One region of the Streptomyces sp. SLBN-118 genome, then DNA from elsewhere that is predicted to be linked to it. Evidence: riboswitches for the same ligand, from Rfam matches in the RefSeq annotation. Region 1 holds a riboswitch; the other holds the start of a gene.
The links. Region 1 has a riboswitch for cobalamin ahead of FBY35_RS28405 (prenyltransferase/squalene oxidase repeat-containing protein). Riboswitches for the same ligand answer to the same signal wherever they lie in the genome.

Region 2: it holds a riboswitch for cobalamin, as region 1 does, so the genes downstream of both, FBY35_RS25855 (cobalamin biosynthesis protein) here and FBY35_RS28405 (prenyltransferase/squalene oxidase repeat-containing protein) in region 1, are expected to answer to the same signal.

What each region holds. Positions count from the first base shown of each region.
Region 1 covers NZ_VFNP01000002.1:2,139,409-2,143,465, forward strand. Annotated here, with positions in the region: gene FBY35_RS28400 (MBL fold metallo-hydrolase) at 1-614, shown strand, start outside; cobalamin riboswitch at 702-836, shown strand; gene FBY35_RS28405 (prenyltransferase/squalene oxidase repeat-containing protein) at 948-2,165, shown strand; gene FBY35_RS28410 (SCO2322 family protein) at 2,165-2,815, shown strand; gene FBY35_RS28415 (energy-coupling factor transporter transmembrane component T) at 3,016-4,057, shown strand, end outside.
Region 2 covers NZ_VFNP01000002.1:1,578,446-1,582,502, forward strand. Annotated here, with positions in the region: gene FBY35_RS25845 (inorganic phosphate transporter) at 133-1,377, shown strand; gene FBY35_RS25850 (hypothetical protein) at 1,390-1,611, shown strand; cobalamin riboswitch at 1,720-1,862, shown strand; gene FBY35_RS25855 (cobalamin biosynthesis protein) at 1,968-2,933, shown strand; gene FBY35_RS25860 (cobyric acid synthase) at 2,930-4,057, shown strand, end outside.

The DNA of each region.
Region 1 (4,057 bases):
CGGGGCGGATGCGTACGCTGCCCGGACTGCGGGCCGCCCTGCCCGACCGGGAGATCGTGCCCGGTGAGCTGCTCGATCTGGCGGGGCGACGGCTACGCGCGATCTGGACGCCGGGGCACACGCCCGGACACGTCTGCCTGCACCTGGAGGAGGACCATCCCGCGAACCGGCCCGGGAACGGCAGGCTGTTCTCCGGCGACCATCTGCTGCCCGAGATCACCCCGCACATCGGCCTGTACGAGGACCCGGACGACGCCACCGTCGCCGACCCGCTCGGTGACTATCTCGACTCGCTGGAACGCATCGGGCGCCTCGCCCCTGCCGAAGTGCTCCCGGCGCACCAGTACGCCTTCCCCGACGCGGCCTCCCGCGTACGGGAATTGCTCGCCCACCACGAGGAGCGTCTGGCCGGGTTGCTCGCGCTGCTCGCCGAGCCGCTCACCCCGTGGCAGGTCGCCGAGCGCATGGAGTGGAATCGGCCCTGGGACCGGATTCCGTACGGGTCGCGGAACATCGCGGTCTCGGAGGCGGAGGCGCATCTGCGCAGGCTGGTGAAGCTGGGACGGGCCGAGGTGCGGACGGCCGGTGCCCCCACCTCGTACGTGGCGGTCTGACCGGGGTCGTCGCACCAGGCAGCCGCGCGCCGCGGACCTTTCCGCGCGGCCGTGCGCCGGGGGATGCGCCCCGTCGGGTGCTGGTGACCGCCGGGTACAGTGAGCGCGTCGTCATCACACCCGTACGGGGGAAAGCCGGTGCAAATCCGGCACTGACCCGCAACCGTGAGCCGCCGTCGCAGGCGGTGAGTCGGAATGCCCCGTACACACGTGTGACCGGCTCGCGCCACCGGCAGCCCGCCGGTGGCCGGCACCGTCGAGGAATACGGAGCCGGAGCCCCGGTGCCCGAGCGCGCCTGTGCCCGGCTCCCCAGTGGAGAGGCACCGCCCGCCATGACCGTTCGCCGCAGCGCAGCCGCGCTCGCCGCATCCGCCGTACTCTGCGTGGCCGCTGCCCCCGCTGCCGTCGCGGCGCCGACGCCGACGCCCCCGGTCCCCTCGGGTCTGTACGGCACCGGCGACCCGACCTATGACGGCGTCTGGCGGCAGTCGCTCGCCCTGCTCGCGCAGGACACCGTGGGCGTGCGGCCCGCGGCGAAGGCGGTCGACTGGCTGACCGGACAGCAGTGCGACGGCGGGGCCTTCCCCTCGTACCGCGCGGACACGGCCAAGCCGTGCGACGCCAAGCTGCCGCTGGACTCCAACGCCACCGCGGCCGCGGTGCAGGCTCTCGCGGCGCTCGGCGGGCAGGACGCCGCCGTGAAGAAGTCGGTGGGCTGGCTGAAGTCCGTACAGAACGCGGACGGCGGCTGGAGCTACAACCCCGGCGGGGCCAGCGACGCGAACTCCACGTCGATCGTGATCGGCGCACTGGCGGCGGCGGGCGAGAAGCCGGAAGGGGTGAAGTCGAAGGGTGGCAAGACCCCGTACGACGCGCTGCTGACGTTCGCGCAGCCGTGCGGCGGGAAGAACGGCGGCGCGTTCGTCTACCAGCCGAAGCAGCCGGGAATCGTCGCGGACTCGACCGCGGCGGCGGTCCTCGGGGCGCACGGCATGACGTTCGTCGCCACCGCAGGCGCGAGGGACGCGAAGGGGACGGTCTGCGAGACGTCGTCGACGACGGTCGAGGGTGCCGCGCACAACGGCGCGGCCTACCTGGCGAACGCGCTCGCCAAGACCGGCCACCTCAACACTCCCCCGATGCCGGGCTCCGAGGACCCTGCCGAGAAGCCGGACTTCGGGAACACGGCGGACGCGGTCGTGGCGCTCAGCGCGCAGGGCCTGGGCGACCAGGCGAAGCAGCCGCTTCAGTGGCTGGAAAAGAACTCCGCGGCGTGGGCGAAGGGCGCGGGTCCGGCGGCGTACGCACAGCTGATCTTCGCGGCTCACGCGGCCGGTGGGGACCCGAAGACCTTCGGGGGTACGGACCTGGTGGCGGGCCTGAACGCGACGGGCCCCGCGCCTCAGAAGGCCGCGGTGGCCGAGACGAAGGCCCCCGCCGCCGACTCCGACTCCGACATGTCTGCCTGGTGGATCGTCGGCGTCTTCTTCGTCGCGAGCATAGGCGTCGGCATCCTGATCAGCGGCCGCCGGAAGAACCAGCAGCGCTGATGCGTACGCGACTTCTCTCCCTGGTCCTCGCGCTCGGCGCCGCGCTGACAGTGCTGGGCGCGGGGCCGGCGCAGGCGGCCGGGTACCGCTACTGGTCGTTCTGGCAGAGCAGTGGCGACACCTGGACCTACGCCACCGAGGGCCCGGCCACGGCTCGGCCCGAGGACGGCGCGGTGAACGGCTTCCGCTTCTCGGTGAGCGAGGACGGCGCGGACTCGGCACGGCCGCGCAGGGCGCCCGACTTCGCGGCGATCTGCGCCGGTACGCCCGCGAAGGCGGACGCCAAGCGGATCGCCCTCGTCATCGACTCCGGCACCCCGGCGGACGCCCCGTCGGGTGAGACGCCGCACACGCTGAGGGTGGCGTGCGCGCAGGTGCCGAAGGACGCGACGAGCGCGGAAGCGCTGGCGTCGGTGGCGAAGCCGCTGCGCTACAACAGCGAGGCGCTGCTGTGCGCGATCTCGGGCTACCCGAAGACGGGCTGCGGCGAACAGGTCGCACCGTCCGAGCCGAAGTCGTCCGCATCACCGAAGCCTTCGGCGGGCGGCAAGGACGATGGCGGCCCGTCGGTCGGCGTCGTCGCGGGCATCGCGGCGGTGGCAGCGCTGGGAGCGGCGGCGGTGTGGCAGTCCCGTCGCCGAAGGCGATGACGACGACCCCCGGCCTGCGGCCGGGCTCGCACCCGGGTTCGTGGTGGACGTCTGCCAGGGGGCGTTGGTGGTTGCTGCCGGTAGTGGGTCTCGCGGGCGAACCCCCGCGCACGCAGCCCCACGGCAGGGGAAGGGGCCGTGAAGGGTCGTCCCCGCAGGCGATTGGCGGCCAAGACCGGGTACTCAACGCGGACGCCTCATTGCCGCCGACGCCGAGGAGTCGAGCCCGTAAGGGGCCCGGATCCCGCACCCTACGGTCGGCCCGCACCGCGGACGCCGAACCCCGCCACCCCCGCCGGCCGAGGCTCCGCGCGCCCGAGGCCGACCGCAGCAACGCCCTGCATGCCGGGGCATGGTGGCTCTGGGCCCTCGGGCTGGCCGTCGCCGCGTCGCGGACCACCAATCCGCTGCTCCTCGGGCTCATCGTCGGTGTCGCCGGATACGTCGTCGCCGCGCGCCGTACCGACGCGCCCTGGGCCCGCTCCTACGGCGCCTTCGTCAAGCTCGGCCTTGTCGTCATCGCCGTCCGCGTCCTGTTCTCCGTCGTCCTCGGATCGCCGATCCCCGGTACGCACACCCTCCTCACCCTGCCCGAAGTCCCCCTCCCCGACTGGGCGAAGGGCATCCGCGTCGGCGGCCGGGTCTCGGCGGAGCAGCTGGTCTTCGCGCTGTACGACGGCGCGAAGCTCGCCACCCTCCTCATCTGCGTCGGCGCGGCCAACGCCCTCGCCAACCCCGCGCGCCTCCTCAAGTCCCTTCCGGGCGCGCTGTACGAGGCCGGTGTCGCCGTCGTCGTCGCCATGACCTTCGCGCCGAACATGGTCGCCGACATCGTGCGCCTGCGCACCGCCCGCCGACTGCGCGGACGCCCCACCGGCGGCATCAAGGCACTCGTTCAGATCGGGCTGCCCGTCCTGGAGGGCGCGCTGGAGCGCTCCGTCGCCGTCGCCGCGTCGATGGACGCGCGCGGATACGGGCGCAGTGCCCAGGTTCCGCCCGCCGTCCGGCACACCACCACCGCCCTCACCCTCGGCGGACTCCTCGGCGTCTGTGCCGGTTCGTACGGCTTGCTCGACCCGACGAGCCTCGCCTACGGGGTGCCCCTGCTGGTCGCAGGGCTCGCGGCGGCGGCGGGTGGCCTCTGGCTCGGCGGCCGCCGTTCCGTACGCACCCGCTACCGCCCCGACCGCTGGGGGCTGCGGGCCTGGCTGGTCGCCGGTTCCGGCGCGGCGGTCGCGTTGC
Region 2 (4,057 bases), 560 kb from region 1:
GCGGCCACTCCCGACAAGCGGAGTGGCCAATCCTCACTTCAGAACACCGCGATGCCTGTTTCAGTTCATCTTCCGTTCACCCAGATTAACTACGTTGATCGCGCCACTGACGTCAAAAGATTGCCTGGGTAGATGGAACACATCACGCTGCTGCTAGCGATCGTGATCGTGACAGCTCTCGTGTTCGATTTCACAAACGGTTTCCACGACACCGCCAACGCGATGGCGACGACCATCTCGACCGGCGCCCTGAAGCCCAAGACGGCGGTGGCCATGTCCGCCGTGCTCAATCTTGCCGGTGCGTTCCTGTCCGTCGAGGTCGCCAAGACGATCTCCAGCGGCATCGTCACCGAGTCCGGCATCACCCCGGAAGTCATCTTCGCGGCGCTCGTCGGCGCCATCCTCTGGAACCTGGTGACCTGGCTGATAGGTCTGCCGTCCAGTTCCTCGCACGCCCTGATGGGCGGACTCATCGGCGCCACGGTCGCCTCGGTCGGCATCGGCGGCGTCAACGGCGGCACCGTCGTCACCAAGGTCCTGATCCCCGCGATCGCCGCTCCCCTGGTGGCCGGCATCGCCGCCTTCCTGGCTTCCCGGCTCACGTACAAGATCGGCAAGAACGCCGACGAGAAGGCCACCGCGAAGGGCTACCGCGCCGGCCAGGTCGCCTCGGCCGGCCTTGTCTCCCTCGCCCACGGCACCAACGACGCCCAGAAGACGATGGGCATCATCACGCTGGCGCTCATCGCCGGCGGAGTGCTCTCGCCCGGCTCCAACCCTCCGATGTGGGTCATCCTCTCCGCCGGTCTCGCGATCGCGATGGGCACCTACCTCGGCGGCTGGCGCATCATCCGCACCATGGGCAAGGGCCTGACCGACCTTCAGCCGCAGCAGGGCTTCGCCGCCCAGACAAGTGCGGCCAGCGTCATCCTCGCCTCCTCCAACCTCGGCTTCTCGCTGTCGACGACGCACTCGTGCTCCGGCGCCGTGATGGGCGCGGGCCTGGGCCGCAAGGGCGGCGTGGTCCGCTGGTCCACCGCCACCCGGATGTTCGTCGCCTGGGGCCTGACGCTGCCCGCCGCCGCTCTGGTCGCCGCGGGCTCGGAGTTCGTGACCAAGCAGGGCGACTGGGGTGTCGCGGTCGTCGCGGCCTTCCTGATCGGCGCCTGCGCCGCGATCTGGTTCGTCTCCCGCCGCCAGGTGGTCGACCACACCAACGTCAATGACACGGACGCCGAACCCGCGGGCGTCGTGACCGCGGCCATCGCGGCCGTCGCCCCGCCGCCGGCGGGCACGCCCGCGCAGGACATGAAGACGACCATCCCGGCTCCGGCCCCCGCCTCCGGCTCCGAGCCGACGCGTCCGGCCACGGTGTAAGGACAGAACAGCATGAAAATCGACTGGGCAGCACTCGGCTCCGTCTTCGGCGTGAGCCTGGTCGCCACCGTCGCCCTGGTGGCTCTGTTCACCCTGGGCGTGGTGGGCCTGACCAGGCAGGAGTCCGCGGCCGCGAGCGGCGGCTCCGCGGTCCTGGCGCGCACCGGGGCGTACGCGTGCTTCGCGCTCTGCGCGGCAGCCGTGGCGTACGGGATCTACCTGATCGTCACCTGACAGCCGCTTCAGACACCTCGGGTCCGGGCCGGGTCACCCCATCGGGTGACCCGGCCCGCGTGTGTGCCCCAACACACTCTCCCCGTGCAGGTCAAAGGCCAGTTGACGGCCCTTCTCGCAGCGTGGTGGACTGCCGGGGCCATCTACGGCGGCAGAAGAGGAAGCCGGTGCGAATCCGGCGCGGTCCCGCCACTGTCACGGGGGAGCACTCCCCCGGAAGCCAGGAACTCTCACCGCCGGTCACGTCGAACCAGGGCGCGGACACCCTGAGTGAGGACATATCGCCATGCGCGGCTGCGGTTCGGTCCCTGCTGTGAGTACGAGGTTCCTGCGAGGCGGAACGACGGGCTGAACCGATGCGTGCCGACCGTCGATTCGTGTACGGCGCCACCGCCGGCCTGGCCGGTGACCTGCTTCTGGGCGATCCCCGCCGAGGGCATCCGGTCGCCGCGTTCGGGCGGGCCGCGGGTGGTGTCGAGGGTGTGCTGTGGCGTGACCACCGGGGGTGGGGCGCGCTGCACACCGTGGTGTGCGCCGGAGGCGCTGCCGCTGCCGCCGCACTGCTGAGCCGTGGACTGCGGGGCCGCTCGGCCGCGTCGGTCGCGCTGACCGCCGCCACCACCTGGGCCGTCGTCGGCGGCACGTCCCTGGGCCGGGAGGCACGGGCCATCGGTGGCGCGCTGGCCGCCGGGGACGTGGACGTGGCCCGGGAGCGGTTGCCGCATCTGTGCGGGCGCGATCCGCAGGCCCTGAACGAGCAGCAGATCGCGCGCGCCGTCGTCGAATCCGTTGCCGAGAACACCTCCGACGCCGTGGTGGGCGCGCTTGTGTGGGGAGCGCTCGCGGGCGTGCCCGGCCTGGTCGGCTTCCGGGCGGTCAACACGCTGGACGCGATGGTCGGGCACAAGTCACCCCGGTACCGGCGGTTCGGCTGGGCCTCGGCACGGCTCGACGATGTCGCGGGCTGGCCGGGCGCCAGGCTCACCGCGGCGCTGGCGGTGCTCGCGGGCGGGGACGCGCGCGGGGCCGCCCGCGCCTGGCGGGACGACGCGAAGAAGCACCCGAGCCCCAACGCTGGTCCCGTGGAGGCGGCTTTCGCCGGTGCGCTCGGGGTACGGCTCGGCGGAACGCTCTCCTACGGCGGACGCGTCGAGCACCGTCCCGTACTCAACGGCGACGGCCGCCCTGTGCAGTTCGGCGACATCGAACGCGCCGTACGGCTCTCGCGCCGCATCGGCTGGCTGACACTCGCCACCTGCGCGGCCGGGCGCCTCGCGGGGCATGCGCTGCGCGCGCGGCGCGCGGGAAAGGGGCGGGGATGAGCGGGCGCAGGGGCGGCGGACTGCTGGTCGCGGGAACCACGTCCGACGCCGGAAAGAGCGTCGTGACGGCGGGGATCTGCCGCTGGCTGGTGCGGCAGGGGGTGAAGGTCGCACCCTTCAAGGGGCAGAACATGTCGCTCAACTCGTTCGTCACGCGTGAGGGCGCGGAGATCGGGCGGGCGCAGGCCATGCAGGCGCAGGCGGCGCGCGTGGAGCCGAGCGCGCTGATGAACCCGGTGCTGCTCAAGCCCGGCAGCGACCGTTCGAGTCAGGTCGTGCTGATGGGCAGGCCGGTGGGTGAACTCAGCGCCCGTGGCTACCACGGGGGGCGGCAGGAGGCTCTGTTCGGGACCGTCGTGGAGTGCCTGGAGGAGCTGCGGGGCACGTATGAAGCTGTGATCTGCGAGGGGGCGGGCAGTCCTGCCGAGATCAATCTGCGGCGTACGGACATCGTGAACATGGGCATCGCACGGGCCGCTCGCCTTCCGGTGCTCGTGGTCGGAGACATCGACCGCGGCGGCGTCTTCGCCTCCTTCTTCGGTACCACGGCGCTGCTCGCCCCCGAGGACCAGGCGCTGATCGCGGGCTATCTGGTCAACAAGTTCCGGGGCGATGTGACGCTCCTCGAACCCGGCCTGGAGATGCTGCACGGGCTGACGGGGCGGCACACCTACGGCGTGCTGCCCTTCGCGCACGGCCTCGGTATCGACGAGGAGGACGGGCTGCGGGTCTCGTTGCGCGGCGCGGTACGGGAGTCGGTGGTCGCGCCGCCCGTCGGCGAGGACGTGCTGCGCGTCGCCGTGTGCGCCGTACCGCTGATGTCGAACTTCACGGACGTGGACGCGCTCGCCGCGGAACCCGGCGTCGTCGTGCGCTTCGTGGACCGGGCCGAGGAGCTGGCCGACGCCGATCTGGCGGTCGTGCCGGGCACGAGGGGCACGGTCAAGGCGCTCGGCTGGCTGCGTGAGCGCGGTCTCGCGGACGCGTTGGCACGCCGGGCCGCCGAGGGGCGGCCGGTGCTCGGCATCTGCGGCGGCTTCCAGATGCTGGGCGAGCTCATCGAGGACGACGTGGAGTCGCGCGCGGGCACCGTCGACGGCCTCGACCTGCTGCCGGTACGGGTG